4 regions of the Hymenobacter gelipurpurascens genome follow, and region 1 is predicted to be linked to each of the others. Evidence: riboswitches for the same ligand, from Rfam matches in the RefSeq annotation. Region 1 holds a riboswitch; each other region holds the start of a gene.

Region 1 (3,206 bases):
ACCGTAGCCACCGAGCTTACCACGATAGATTTGTGGTGCACTCCCCTATCGAAAATGAGCAGTATAGGTATAGCCGCCAGTACCATAATCAGCAGAAACCAGCCCAGCGAGGCCCAGCTTTCTTTAATGGTTGGGTAAGCAGTTGCCGGGCGGTGTGGGGCGGCGTGGAGTACTTCGGGTTCGGGTAAAACTGCTTCCATGGATAGGCCTTGTGCGATAGAAAAACGGGTAGATAAGAGGGCCGAAAATACCCTTTCTCGGACAAGTGCCCACAAAAAAGCCGGAACTCGTCCGGCTTTTTTGTGGGCACTTGGTTTCTGGACTGGCCTAGGCCACTAGTTCCTCTTGTTGGGCGCGCAGCTTACTGTGTTTTTTGCCGTAGCCGAAGTAAATAGCCAGCCCGATGGCCAGCCAGACAGCCAGACGCAACCACGTTTCCCAAGGCAGGGCTACCATCATCACTACGCAGGTCAGGATGCCGAGAATAGGCACCAGCGGCACCCACGGCGTACGGAAGCCACGGGGCGCATTGGGTTCTTTTTTACGCATGATGAGTACACCCAGGCACACCATCACAAAGGCCAGCAGGGTGCCAATGCTAGTCATCTCGCCCACTACCGAAATGGGCACGAAGCCTGCAAAGAGCGCAATGAACAGGCCTAGCAGCAGGCTGGACTCAAGCGGCGTGCGGAACTTGGCGTGGATGCGCGCAAAAACAGGAGGCAGCAGCCCATCCTTGGCCATGGAGAAAAACACGCGGGTCTGGCCCAGCAAATCCACCAGAATTACGGACGTGTAGCCAATGATAATGGCCAGAATTACGGCCGAGGAAAGCCAGGCATACGGCGTTTTTTCGATGGCAATAGCCACGGGAGCGGCACTGCCCTTGAACTCGGTGTAGTTGGCCAAGCCGGTCATGACGTGCCCAAACAGCACGAATAGAATGGTGCAGATAACCAGGGAGCCGATGATGCCGATGGGCATATTGCGCTGCGGATTCTTGGTTTCCTGAGCCATAGTGGCCACAATATCGAAGCCAATAAACACGAAGAATACCACACCGGCCCCACGCAGAATCCCGCTCCAGCCAAACTCGCCGAAGGTACCGGTGTTCTCGGGAATGTAGGGATGATAGTTGGCCGGATCGATGTACTGCCAACCCAGCGCGATGAACACCAGCACCACCGCAACCTTGAGCGTAACCACAATGGCATTGAACCACGCCGAGCCCTTGGTGCCGCGAATGATGATAAGCGTGATAAGCAGCACAATCAGCATGGCGGGCACATTCACGAACCCGTGCACCGAGCTGCCATCAGCCAGCGTGGCCGACTCGAACGGCGACATCACTAGCTGCGGCGGCAGGTGTATGCCCGACTTAGCCAGAAATTTCAGCAGATACTGCGACCAGCTGATGGCCACCGTGGCAGCGCCTACGGAGTATTCCAGCACCAAATCCCAGCCGATAATCCAGGCAAACAGCTCGCCCATAGTGGCATAGGCGTAGGTGTAGGCCGAGCCAGATACGGGCACCATGGAGGCAAACTCGGCGTAGCAGAGTGCCGAAAATGCGCAGCCAATGGCTGCCACAATAAACGAGAGGGTGATGGCCGGGCCGGCATTATTGGCGGCGGCAATACCTGTGAGCGAAAACAATCCAGCCCCAATGATTACCCCAATGCCCATCGTGATGAGGTTGAAGCCGTTCAGACTTCGTTTGAGGGTGTTTGCGCCGGTTTCGGCGGCTTCCTGCCGCAGCAGTTCCAGTGATTTTTTAAGCATAAAAACAGAATGCCAACGCACACGTTGGCCGGTGATAAATAGGTCCGATCAGGGAAGCTCTCTGCCGCCAGCCAAGTGGCATACGAGTGCAGCAAACTGGCATAACGCGATGGGGGGAGCAGCGAGCTTGGCCTCTATTAGGAAAGCCAGTAAACACAGCCCCCATGCGAGGCAGCGGAGAAAAACCCGACCAGGAAAAGGAAAAGAAGAGCACGCGCCGCGGCAACGACTTAGGCCGCCCGCATAAGGCTCTTAAAAACTGTGAGCGATAAAATCAGGCCTCAACAGCAACAACACGCACCGCTACAACACGCCTGCCGATGGGCAGAAACGCCAAAAGAGGCAGCAAAAACTACAAAACGGGCAGTACGGCAGGGGCGAAAATCCACGGCAACTTGTTTTTATATGGTCAGGAATTGGCACCGTTCCGGCAGTTGCGGATGGTTGCCGACGCTTCATCGAGCCTGTCTCTCAGCGCCTCTGTATAAAAACAATCCTTTGTCGGTAAAGAATTGGTAGCGCAAAGGTACATCCGGCCGGCGCGCATTTACAAACACACCGGTTCCCGTGCAGACCAGTGGCCTAGGCCACTCTACTCCTACTAATGGCCCGCCTGACTGCTTTAAAACCTAAAGGTTTAACCCAGCAATAGTCTTTTTTTTATTTTACCAAAATCTGTCCTTCGCCCAAAAGTTGGCATCTGAGTTGCAAATACCCATTGCAGAAGGCCACAAACCTGTTTCAGGAAGCGGCTTCATTCTTTTCTTCGATTTAACAATTCAGCTATTTTCTAATGAACAAGCTTCTCGTAATTCTTGCCGCTTTCTCTCTTTCTGCTGGTGTAGCTTCGGCCCAAACGGCTCCTACAAAAGTCAAATACAAATCTAAAACGGACCAAGCTGCCAAGGCTCAAAAGACGCCCGAACAGAAGGCCGACCACAAAGCCAAGCAGCTGGCGCAAAAGCTGAATCTAACCGCTGAGCAGACCGAGAAAGTGCGGCAGTTGCATCTCTCCCGCTACCAGCAACTGCAGGCCAACCGCGTCAAGTATGCCACAGCAGGCAAAAGCGCGGCCCGCAAGCAGGAAATGAAGACCGATAAGGCTGCTTACGAAGCCCAGCTCAAGCAAATCCTGAGCGCCGAGCAGTACACTAAATACGCCCAGCTGCGCGCTGAAAAAGTGGAAAAGCATAAGGCGCAGCGCAAAGCCAAAAGCTAACCGTACCTAACAGATCTAAGAAAAGCCTCACCGTAGCGGTTGAGGCTTTTTTTGTGCACCAGCCGGCCAGTCAGGCCCCAAAACCCAACTGTAGGCCACTACGCGCGTATTGCGCCTACACTTCTTCTGTTCTGCCGAAGCGCCAGCGCACTTCGATCACCTAGTACGTTATGAAAGCATGCCTATGCAACGCATTGAAAATCAC
Region 2 (3,206 bases), on a different contig from region 1:
AATTTGTTGGTCGATGTCAGACATAGGGCAAAAGCAAAAGCGGAGGCTGGTCTAGGCCAGCCTCCGCTTCGCTGGTCATGCAGTACTAATAAGTATGATTGAGGTATCGCAATTCGCGTTGCTCAATCCATGCGAAGCCGAAGCCTCACATTATTCCTGTTCCAAAGCCCGCGGGCTGAACCAGCAGACGCACTGGTTCAGCCCCGGCTATGGGCGGGCAGCTTAGTTCAACGGGTTCCTCTCTCACAAAAAATCCGTCGGGCTGCCCGCATTACGCCTGCTGAAGGTCAAGTTCTGGCTGTCCCCACGAAGCAGCAGCCACTTGTTCAACCCCTCTCTTGGTCTTAGACCTCCAGCGTAGCGGCGTGTTCTGGTTCCGGCTCGGGCAGCAGCGTGCTGCCATTAGCCTCGGCAGTGAGCGGGGCGGCGTTGCGCACCGCGTCAAAGGCCTGCTGCAAATCGGCGCGGATATCATCAAAATGCTCAATGCCCACCGAAATGCGCAGCAGCGTAGGCGTTACGCCGGCCGAAAGCTGCTCCTGCTCGGATAACTGCTGGTGCGTGGTGGCCGCGGGCTGAATGATGAGCGTTTTGGCGTCGCCTACGTTGGCCAAGTGGCTAATGAGCTTCAGGTTGTCAATGAATTGCGAGGCGGTTTCCTTACTGCCTTTGATGGCGAAAGTCAGCACGCCGCCGTAGCCGCGCTTCAGGTACTTCTGGGCCAGCTTGTGGTAGGGGCTGCTGGGTAGGCCAGGGTAATTCACGGCCTCTACCTGCGGATGCTGCTCCAGCCAGGTAGCTACGCGCAGGGCGTTTTCCACGGTGCGCTCCACGCGCAGGCTCAGCGTTTCGAGGCCCTGAATCAGCAGGAAGGAGTTGAAAGGGCTCTGCGACGGCCCGAAGTCGCGCAGACCTTCCACGCGGGCCCGGATGATGAAGGCGATGTTGCCAAACGGTCCATTCTTGCCGAAGACATCATTGAACACCAGCCCGTGGTAGCCTTCGGATGGCTCCGTGAATTGCGGGAACTTGCCGTTGCCGAAGTCGTATTTGCCGCCATCCACAATCACGCCGCCGATGCTGGTGCCGTGTCCGCCAATCCATTTCGTGGCCGATTCTACCACAATGTGGGCGCCGTGCTCCAAAGGGCGGAACAAGTAGCCACCAGCACCAAACGTGTTGTCTACGATCAGAGGCAGATCATGCTTGTTGGCAATGGCCGCAATGCGCTCAAAATCCGGAATGCTGAAGCTGGGGTTGCCGATGGTTTCCAGGTAGATAGCCTTCGTTTTGTCGTCGATCAGCTTCTCGAACTGCTCGGGCTGGTCGCCATCCGCAAAGCGAACTTCAATGCCCAACCGCTTGAAGGCCACCTTAAACTGGTTGTAGGTGCCGCCATACAAGTGCGAGGTCGAGACGAAGTTGTCACCGGCCTGCAGGATGTTGTTCAAGGCAATGAACTGCGCCGCCTGCCCCGAGGAAACCGCCAAGGCCGCCACACCGCCTTCGAGCGCGGCAATGCGCTGCTCAAACACGTCGGTGGTGGGGTTCATCAGGCGGGTGTAGATGTTGCCGAATTCCTTCAGAGCAAACAGGTTGGCGCCGTGCTCCGCATTCTTAAACACGTAAGAAGTGGTCTGGTACAGCGGAACGGCGCGGGCACCAGTTACGGGGTCGGGCTGCTGGCCAGCGTGGAGTTGCAAAGTCTCGAAGTGAAGGGCTGGAGTTGACATGACGATCTGGTCAGTAAGGAGTTATCGGAAGAAGGATAGAAGTCTGGAAGGGGAGTTGAGGTCACGATGAGACGTAGCGCAGACCGCCCAAAACCGGCTAAAAGTGGCGGTTAGGATGCGATGGGGCCTGTTGAGAGTGGCCTAGATGGCACAAACACTCTGAGGGCAGAACCAGGAAGAGGGGGAGGGGAGTTGTGCGGAGAAACCGGCCTACGGGCGGTTAGCTACAGCAACAACAGGCGCTGCAACAGCAGCGCATTCGCGCAGCAACGGGAGCGGCCACCGAAACGGCGGGAGCAACACAGAAACCCATCGGCGAGGCGGCGTGCAGCAAGGCAGCCGGGGCGGATGAGGTCAAACGGGCGAAAGCGGGGGTGTTTTCCATGGCACTCTGAGTTATATGCCCCGCCAGCAAAAGCTTGGTCGGGCAGGAATTGGCACCTTTCGCGCGGTCGAAGGTTGCCAGCGGGTCAGGGAGCCTGTTCTCTCGCCGCTTCTGTATAAATCCTATGAAAACTACTCTGCCGCGAGCAGAGGAGTACCGTGTTGGTGTTGCAAATGTATAGCCGGATTTGATATCTGCAATAGATTGGTAAAATATTTTTTCGCAGCGGCGGGTAGTGGCCTAGGCCACGAGCGAGTAAATGCCAGGGTGTGGTAAGTTGTTAGAAATGAGGTTTTAGTAGTTAATATTCGCGTTATGGTTGCTCTCGGCAAGTGCTGCATGCCACTGATCTTAACGGCTTCAGTGACTGCAAAGCCAAGCGAAAAACTTTTTTATTTTCAGTAAAATCGTCTGTTAAAGCATAAAAAAAGCTGCCTTTTGTGAAGGCAGCTTTTAGGATATTTCTAAGGAGGGCGAGTGGCCTAGAGCTTGGGTAGCGTCAGGACTTGGCCTACTTCAATGAGGTCGGGGTTGGAGCCGATAACGCCTTTGTTGGCGTCATAGATCTGGTGCCATTTGGCGGCATCGCCATAGTGGTGCTTGGCAATTTTGGAGAGCGAATCGCCGCTTACTACGGTGTAGGTATCGCCGGCGGCAGCGGTATTGCTGGCTGCGTTGGCATTGTTGCCGAAGAAATCGGTACCACCGCCAGCAGCGGGCTTATTAGCAGGCTCAACAGGTTTTTTATCGCCTTCGTTGGAGAGAAAATCAAACAGTCCCATAGCTAGTGCAAGTTAAAGGTGAGGAGAGGAAAAGGCCGGTTATCAAGCAGATGCAGGATGTCGGTAGTGCGTCTTACGCTAAGGCCTTTCAATAAGTTGTAAGGTTATGGAGGAGCTTAAGCTTAGTTGAACATCTTGGCGTAGGCTACCGTAAGAAGCGCAGTATTCGAACTCTCGCTGTCGGGCCTTATACCAGTCTGGCAGTATTCTTTTCATTCATCTCCCTACACCCATGAAAACGCAGTCCATTACCCTCCGCTATCTGGCCAGCCTGCTGATGTTGCTCGCCATTTTTACCACTTCCTG
Region 3 (3,206 bases), 200 kb from region 1:
TCACTGCTTCCGAGAACCGCTCCATTTCCTCCAGCTGCGGGCTGCACTGGAGCAGGAACAGATCGACGCCCACAGCTTCGAAGGCGGCGATGCGCTCGGCTACCTGGTCGGGGGTGCCGGTGAGGCCGGAGCGCAGGCCACGGTTCGAGACCGAGTAATCCTGCAGCGATACCTGGTTTTCGAGCTGAGTGCCAGCCAGCCACTGCTGGTAGTTTTTGTAGCCGGCCGCCGAACCGTTCACGTTGGTGATGCGCTCCAGCTCCTTCTTCACTTCCTGCTCCGTGTTGCGCACCACAGAGTAGGCAGCCACCCCAAACTTCATGGGTGGCAAGCCGAGCTTCTCACGGCGCTGGCTCAGGTCCTGAATGCGGCGGCCGATGGCCTCGGGCTCGTCGCCGTGCATGACGTAGCCGTCGCACTGTGCGGCAATGAGGTTTTTGGCGGCTTCCGATTCGCCACCGGCGTAGAGGAACGGCCGGGGGCGCGACACCGGCTTGGGCTGCAGAATGGAGTCGGTTACCTTGTAGAACTTGCCCTCGAAGGTGAAGTGGTCCTGCTTCCAGAGGTTATCGACCACGTGCAGCCACTCGGCGGTGCGGGCGTAACGGTCGTCGTGCTGCTCGAAGTGCACGCCGTACTTCTTGGCCTCATCCTGCCACCACGACGACACCACGTTCAATGACAACCGGCCACCACTGATGTGGTCGATGTTGGCGGCTTGCTTGGCCAGCAGGGCCGGCGAGTGGAAGGTGGGCCGCACGGCCACCATCAGCTCTAGTTTCTTCGTGACGGCGGCCAGGGCGGCGGCCGTGCTCCAGGCATCCAGGGAAGGGGCTTCTTCGCCCTTGATATCGTTGAGATTCAGCTCCGCGATGAGCGAAAGGTCGTAGCCGAGCTCTTCGCTGCGTTGGGCCAGCGTTTTCACATAGTCCCAGTCGGCGCGCATGTTTTCGTCCTCGACGTTGCGCAGCCACCCGCCAAAAACGGGCATCCAATATCCGTATCTCATTATTGTGCGATGAGGTCAGCGGGGGAAGAAGTAATGAAATCAGCACCAACAGGTGCTGCGCCTGACTTAGCGCCGGGCAGCTGCGTTTCGAGGTAGTCCACGAAGCGGGCGTAGGGGTCGAAGCCCACCACATTCACGGCGTCGGCCACGAAGTTGGAGAGGGCGTTGATGTCGTAGAATAGCACGTCGCCGGTGCGGTCATCAATCAGGTATTCGATGCCACCCACGTCAATCTTAGCAGCGGCCACAATGCGCTCCACGGCTTCAATTACCTCGGCTGGGGGCGTGAAAGCTTCCACCTGAATACCTTTTTTAGGCGCCTCCGTGAGGCAGAACTCCGCCGATTGTTCCTCCGGAATCTGGCAGATTTCGGCGGGGCAGAGGTTGAAACTTTCGCCGGTGGTGTACACCTTCATGGCGTACAGAAACTTGCCATTCAGCGTTTCTACGCGGTGAATGTTGCCGCCGTGGGGCGTTACGTATTCCTGTACCAAGGCCGTTTGGTCGATGCCTAGGTCAATCTGGCCAGCGGCCACGGCCGCCTCTACGCCTTCAATCGTGTCAAAGCGGATAATGCCCGCGCCGCTGCCGCCAATGTTCACTTTCACCACGATGGGGAACTGCAGTTGCCGGGCGGCATCTGCAATACGTGAGGCGTGGTTTACTACAAAGGACTTCGGGAACTTCAGGCCCAATGAAGAGAACAAGGAAAGCTGACGGGCCTTGTTAGTTTCGATGGCCGTAGCCGCCGAGCCATTGATAATGCGCGTACCAATACGCTCCAGGTGCGTGGCATAGCCAGCCGTGTGGAAGATGCCCTGGCCGTGACCGCGCAAATAGGCTGAGGAACTCATGCGGTTCACTACCAAGGAGTAGCGGCTCTCTTTTTCCGAGGGGTCGAAGAGGTGATGAGCGGCGTCGATTTTCTCGTAGGCCAGTCCGCGGCGGTCCAGCTCGGCAAACAGGGGCTTAAACCACTCAGGGTGTTCGAAATAGATGCCAATGGGCTTTTGAGCGTGCGACATGAAGTAAGGAGGGGAAATAATGGAAACAGCGAAAAGAAACCGGCCTACCTAAGCGGTTTTCGGCCAGCGAAAAGCTCAGCGCCGGACAGGCGCAGATGTATTCTGAGAGAAGCACGTAGTGGCCTATAAGCCTGCTGAAACCCGATTCTCTGGCGCTAGTGGCCTACACGACAGCCAACCCGCGAGAGTACACGGCCGCCGAATCGGCGCAGCAGAAAACACAGAGAAGGTAAAGCGCCGGCAGAAATCAGCGCAGCGGCCGCCAGCATTCCCAATGAATGCATCGGGGAAGGCGAAAACCGTAGACTACGAAGCGTAGAGGCTACCTAACAACAACAACCCATGCACACGCAAGGCATGCAAACGGCCTGGGTGCGCAGGGCACAACAAGGCTGTTGCATAGCAACGAAAGCGGGAGAAGGGGCGAGAAAGTTGTTGGTAGTAGCCACGGCAACTTGTTTTTATATGGTCAGGACTTGGCACCGTTCCAGCTCATCACTGGGGGTTGCCGGCGTTTCGTCGAGCCTGTCTCTCCACGCCTCTGTATAAAAACAATCCTTTGGTCAGAAAGAATTGACTCCTCAAAGGTAAGGCGTCAGAATTGAAAGTTGCAATAGTGGCCTAGCCGCAATATTTCGGGGTAAGTTTATACGTCTAGGCACTACACGAGAAAGCCGCCGCCACTCAGCCCTGAGTGAGCGGCGGCTTGGCCTTTTGGTGAAAAACGGGCTGCCTATTTCTTCACAGTAGTGGTAGGCGTCCAGCCGCCGCCCAGGGAGCGATATAGATCGATGAGGCGCAGGAACTGCTGGCGGCGGGTATTGCTCAGGTTCAACTCAGCTTCCAGCACGCTGCGCTGGGCCGTGATGACCTCCAGATAGGTGGCGTAGTTGGCTTTAAACAGGTCATCGGAGATGGAAACGGCCTGGTTGAGAGCTTCTACTTCTTGCTGCTGCAACTCGTACATGCGCTGGTAGTTGCCGATGCCGCGCAGGTTGGTTACCACTTCCTCGAAGCCCGTTTGCATAGCTTTCTGATACTCAAAGTAGGCCACCTGCTGCTCGGCGGCGGATCGGCTGTAGTTGGCCTTGAGCGCGTTGCGGTTGATGATCGGACCCGCAAGTCCGGCCAGCGCACCAATAGCTAAGGAACTAGGCGCATTGAACAGGAGG
Region 4 (3,206 bases), on a different contig from region 1:
GCGCTCAGTGGCGTCGGGGCGGCGGTTTAGCAGCACGTCTTCCACCAGCTCCAGCAGATCTTTGGGTACTTCGTCGTACACCGCCAGCTGGCTGGGGTTCACGATGCCCATATCCAGGCCGGCCTGGATGGCGTGGTAGAGGAAGGCCGAGTGCATGGCTTCGCGCACCACGTCGTTGCCGCGGTAGCTGAAGCTGATGTTGCTGACGCCGCCGCTGGTGAGGGCGCCGGGCAGGTTCTGCTTGATCCAGCGGACAGCTTCAATGAAGTCCAGCGCATAGTTGCGGTGCTCCTCCATGCCGGTGCCTACCGTCAGGATGTTGGGGTCGAAAATGATGTCTTCGGCGGGGAAGCCTACTTCATTCACCAGAATGTCGTAGCTGCGCTGGCAGATTTCGATGCGCTTCTCCAGTGTGTCGGCCTGGCCGTTCTCATCGAAGGCCATAACCACCACGGCGGCGCCGTACTGCCGAACGGTGCGGGCGCGCTCCTTGAAGGTTTCCTCACCTTCCTTGAGCGAGATAGAGTTTACGATGCTCTTGCCCTGCACGCACTTGAGGCCGGCTTCCAGCACGCTCCACTTCGAGGAGTCAATCATAATCGGCACCCGCGAAATGTCGGGCTCCGAGGCAATGAGGTTCAGGAACGTGGTCATGGCCTGCTCCGAGTCGAGCATACCTTCGTCCATGTTCACGTCGATAACCTGGGCGCCGCCTTCCACCTGGTCGCGGGCTACCTGCAGGGCGGCTTCGTAGTTGCCGGTCCGGATGAGGCGAGCAAAGGCCCGGGAGCCAGTCACGTTGCACCGCTCACCTACGTTCACAAACAGGCTGTTTTCCGTGATGCCGAAGGGCTCTAGGCCACTCAGGCGAGTTACTTTGGGTAGCTCCGGCAGCTTGCGCGGCTCATACTTTTCTGCCAGGCGGGCCAGTTCTCCAATGTGCTGAGGCGTAGTGCCGCAACAACCACCTACCACCGTCACGAGGCCTTCTTTGAGGTAGTTTTCTACTACCCCTGCAAATTCCTGGGCCGATTCATCGTAGCCGCCAAACGCGTTCGGCAAACCGGCATTCGGGTAAGCCGATATGTGCACATCAGCAATGCGGCTCAGCTCTTTGATATACACCTGCAACTGATCGGCTCCGAGGGCACAGTTCAGGCCCACGCTCAGCAGGGGCAGGTGGCGAATCGAGTTCCAGAAGGCCTCCACCGTCTGCCCCGAGAGAGTGCGGCCGGAAGCGTCGGTAATGGTACCGGAAATCATGATGGGCACCACGCGGCCGCCTTCATCAAAGAACTTCTGCACCGCGTACAACGCCGCTTTAGCGTTCAGCGTGTCGAAGATGGTTTCGATGAGCAGAGCGTCGGATCCACCATCTACTAGGCCACGCACTTGCTCGTGGTAAGCCGTAGCCAGCTCATCAAACGTCACGGCCCGGAAGCCGGGGCGGTTCACGTCGGGGGAGAGGCTAGCGGTGCGGTTGGTGGGGCCGACGGCGCCGGCCACGAAGCGGGGCTTGCTGGGGTTCTGGGCCGTAAAATCGTCGGCTACCTCCTTGGCAATGCGCGCCGACTCGTAGTTGAGCTCGTACACGATGTGCTCCAGGGCGTAATCTGCCTGGGCGATGGTAGTGCCGCTGAACGTGTTGGTTTCCACCATGTCGGCGCCGGCCGCGAAGTAGTCGGCGTGGATGCCTTTGATGATGTCGGGGCGCGTGATGCTGAGCAGGTCGTTGTTGCCGCGCAGAGGCTTGGGATGATCCGCGAAGCGTGAGCCACGGAAGTCAGCCTCTTCCAGCTTATGACGCTGAATCATGGTGCCCATAGCACCGTCCAGAATCAGGACGCGCTTGGCAAGAATATCGTGGAGCGGGGAGTCAGTGACGGTCGGCATATCGGCTCTTCAAGTATTTCGGCAGCGAAAAAGTGCCTATCCAGAGAGAGCCGTGCGGGAAGCGCGTCCTGTTCTTATCTTCTTCCAGACCGCCGAAACGGTTTGAAAAGGGAATTAGCACCTTGTTTTATTTCAGGTTGCTAAGACGTCATAGGGCCCAATCCCTCGGTCTTTCTGGATAAGTAACACAGCGAAGATACAACGGGAATCTTCAAATTTCAATGTGGCGGGTTTTGGAGTGGCCTACGGGGCACAAATAGCTTATTAGGACAGTTAACTGTTGTCCGTCCCTCCCGCCCGTCATCCTGAGCTTGCGAAGGATCTTCTCACGGTAGCACGAGGCGCTAGGCCAGTCGGTCAGACCTGATAAGATCCTTCGCAAGCTCAGGATGACGGGCGGGAGGGCTATTACTACTGTAGCGTCAGTACGCGAAATGCTTCAGTCTCTGGCTTGATGCGCCACATGCTCAGCATGAGATTTACTTATACAAAATGGTGGAATACTATATATACTTGAGAAATCGGTTCGTTGAGCTTAAGCTCTGTACTCGTTGAATAGACTTTGCAGCACAAGGCCCGGTGTGCATCTTAAGCTCAATCTTTTATCACCTAGCTGTTATGGTTTCTTTATCTTTTTATCGTGCAGGCCTGACGACTGCTTTACTGCTAATAAGTGGCCTAGCGCTGGCGCAGCATCAGCCCGGCACTGGCCTACGCGGGCAATACTACGGGGGCAAGAACTTTGAGACGTTAGTGCTGACGCGCACTGACCCAGGTATTGACTTTAACTGGACTATCGGCCCTAACGGCGACCATTTTGTGTCGCCGGGGCCAGGCGTGCCGGGCGAGTATTTTTCGGTGCGCTGGGCCGGGCACATCTACGCGCCGGTAACGGGGCTTTACACCTTCCAGATTGCCACCGATGACGGCATGCGCGTCTGGATTGGCGGTAAGAAAGTGCTGGACTCCTGGCGCAATCAGCCCGCTACCATCTCCACGGCGCACCTCAAAATGAAAGCTGGCGGTTACTACGCGGTGCGGGTAGAGTATTATCAATCTGACCGGGACTCTAAGGCTCAACTGGCGTGGCAACTGCCAGAGGTGATGAATCAGCCCCAGCCAATTCCGAGCGCCAATCTGTATGAGAACATACCGGCCAATGTTTTAATGATGGTAGAAGCTAAGCCTAAGCCGGCGCCTGCTGTGGCGGTAGCGCCGGTTAAAACGCCTGCAGCTCCCTTAGCGCCCAGCTCCCGAAGAATGGTTGCAACACCACCTGCAGTAGCTCCACGGGTAGCACGCCGCGCTAGGCC

The links. Region 1 has a riboswitch for S-adenosylmethionine ahead of CFT68_RS06560 (amino acid permease). Riboswitches for the same ligand answer to the same signal wherever they lie in the genome.
Region 2: it holds a riboswitch for S-adenosylmethionine, as region 1 does, so the genes downstream of both, CFT68_RS15125 (O-acetylhomoserine aminocarboxypropyltransferase/cysteine synthase family protein) here and CFT68_RS06560 (amino acid permease) in region 1, are expected to answer to the same signal.
Region 3: it holds a riboswitch for S-adenosylmethionine, as region 1 does, so the genes downstream of both, CFT68_RS05690 (ATP-grasp domain-containing protein) here and CFT68_RS06560 (amino acid permease) in region 1, are expected to answer to the same signal.
Region 4: it holds a riboswitch for S-adenosylmethionine, as region 1 does, so the genes downstream of both, metH (methionine synthase) here and CFT68_RS06560 (amino acid permease) in region 1, are expected to answer to the same signal.

What each region holds. Positions count from the first base shown of each region.
Region 1 is NZ_FYEW01000001.1:1,541,489-1,544,694, forward strand. It holds gene CFT68_RS06555 (CPBP family intramembrane glutamic endopeptidase) at 1-200, opposite strand, end outside; gene CFT68_RS06560 (amino acid permease) at 328-1,782, opposite strand; SAM riboswitch class I at 2,181-2,273, opposite strand; gene CFT68_RS06565 (hypothetical protein) at 2,576-3,001, shown strand; gene CFT68_RS06570 (TIGR02117 family protein) at 3,172-3,206, shown strand, end outside.
Region 2 is NZ_FYEW01000002.1:773,034-776,239, reverse strand. It holds gene metX (homoserine O-acetyltransferase MetX) at 1-24, opposite strand, end outside; gene CFT68_RS15125 (O-acetylhomoserine aminocarboxypropyltransferase/cysteine synthase family protein) at 345-1,733, opposite strand; SAM riboswitch class I at 2,127-2,240, opposite strand; gene CFT68_RS15120 (LysM peptidoglycan-binding domain-containing protein) at 2,601-2,900, opposite strand; gene CFT68_RS15115 (lipocalin family protein) at 3,133-3,206, shown strand, end outside.
Region 3 is NZ_FYEW01000001.1:1,338,713-1,341,918, reverse strand. It holds gene CFT68_RS05695 (LLM class flavin-dependent oxidoreductase) at 1-1,009, opposite strand, end outside; gene CFT68_RS05690 (ATP-grasp domain-containing protein) at 1,009-2,034, opposite strand; SAM riboswitch class I at 2,493-2,586, opposite strand; gene CFT68_RS05685 (efflux transporter outer membrane subunit) at 2,768-3,206, opposite strand, start outside.
Region 4 is NZ_FYEW01000002.1:1,170,529-1,173,734, reverse strand. It holds gene metH (methionine synthase) at 1-1,893, opposite strand, end outside; SAM riboswitch class I at 1,965-2,078, opposite strand; gene CFT68_RS16815 (PA14 domain-containing protein) at 2,512-3,206, shown strand, end outside.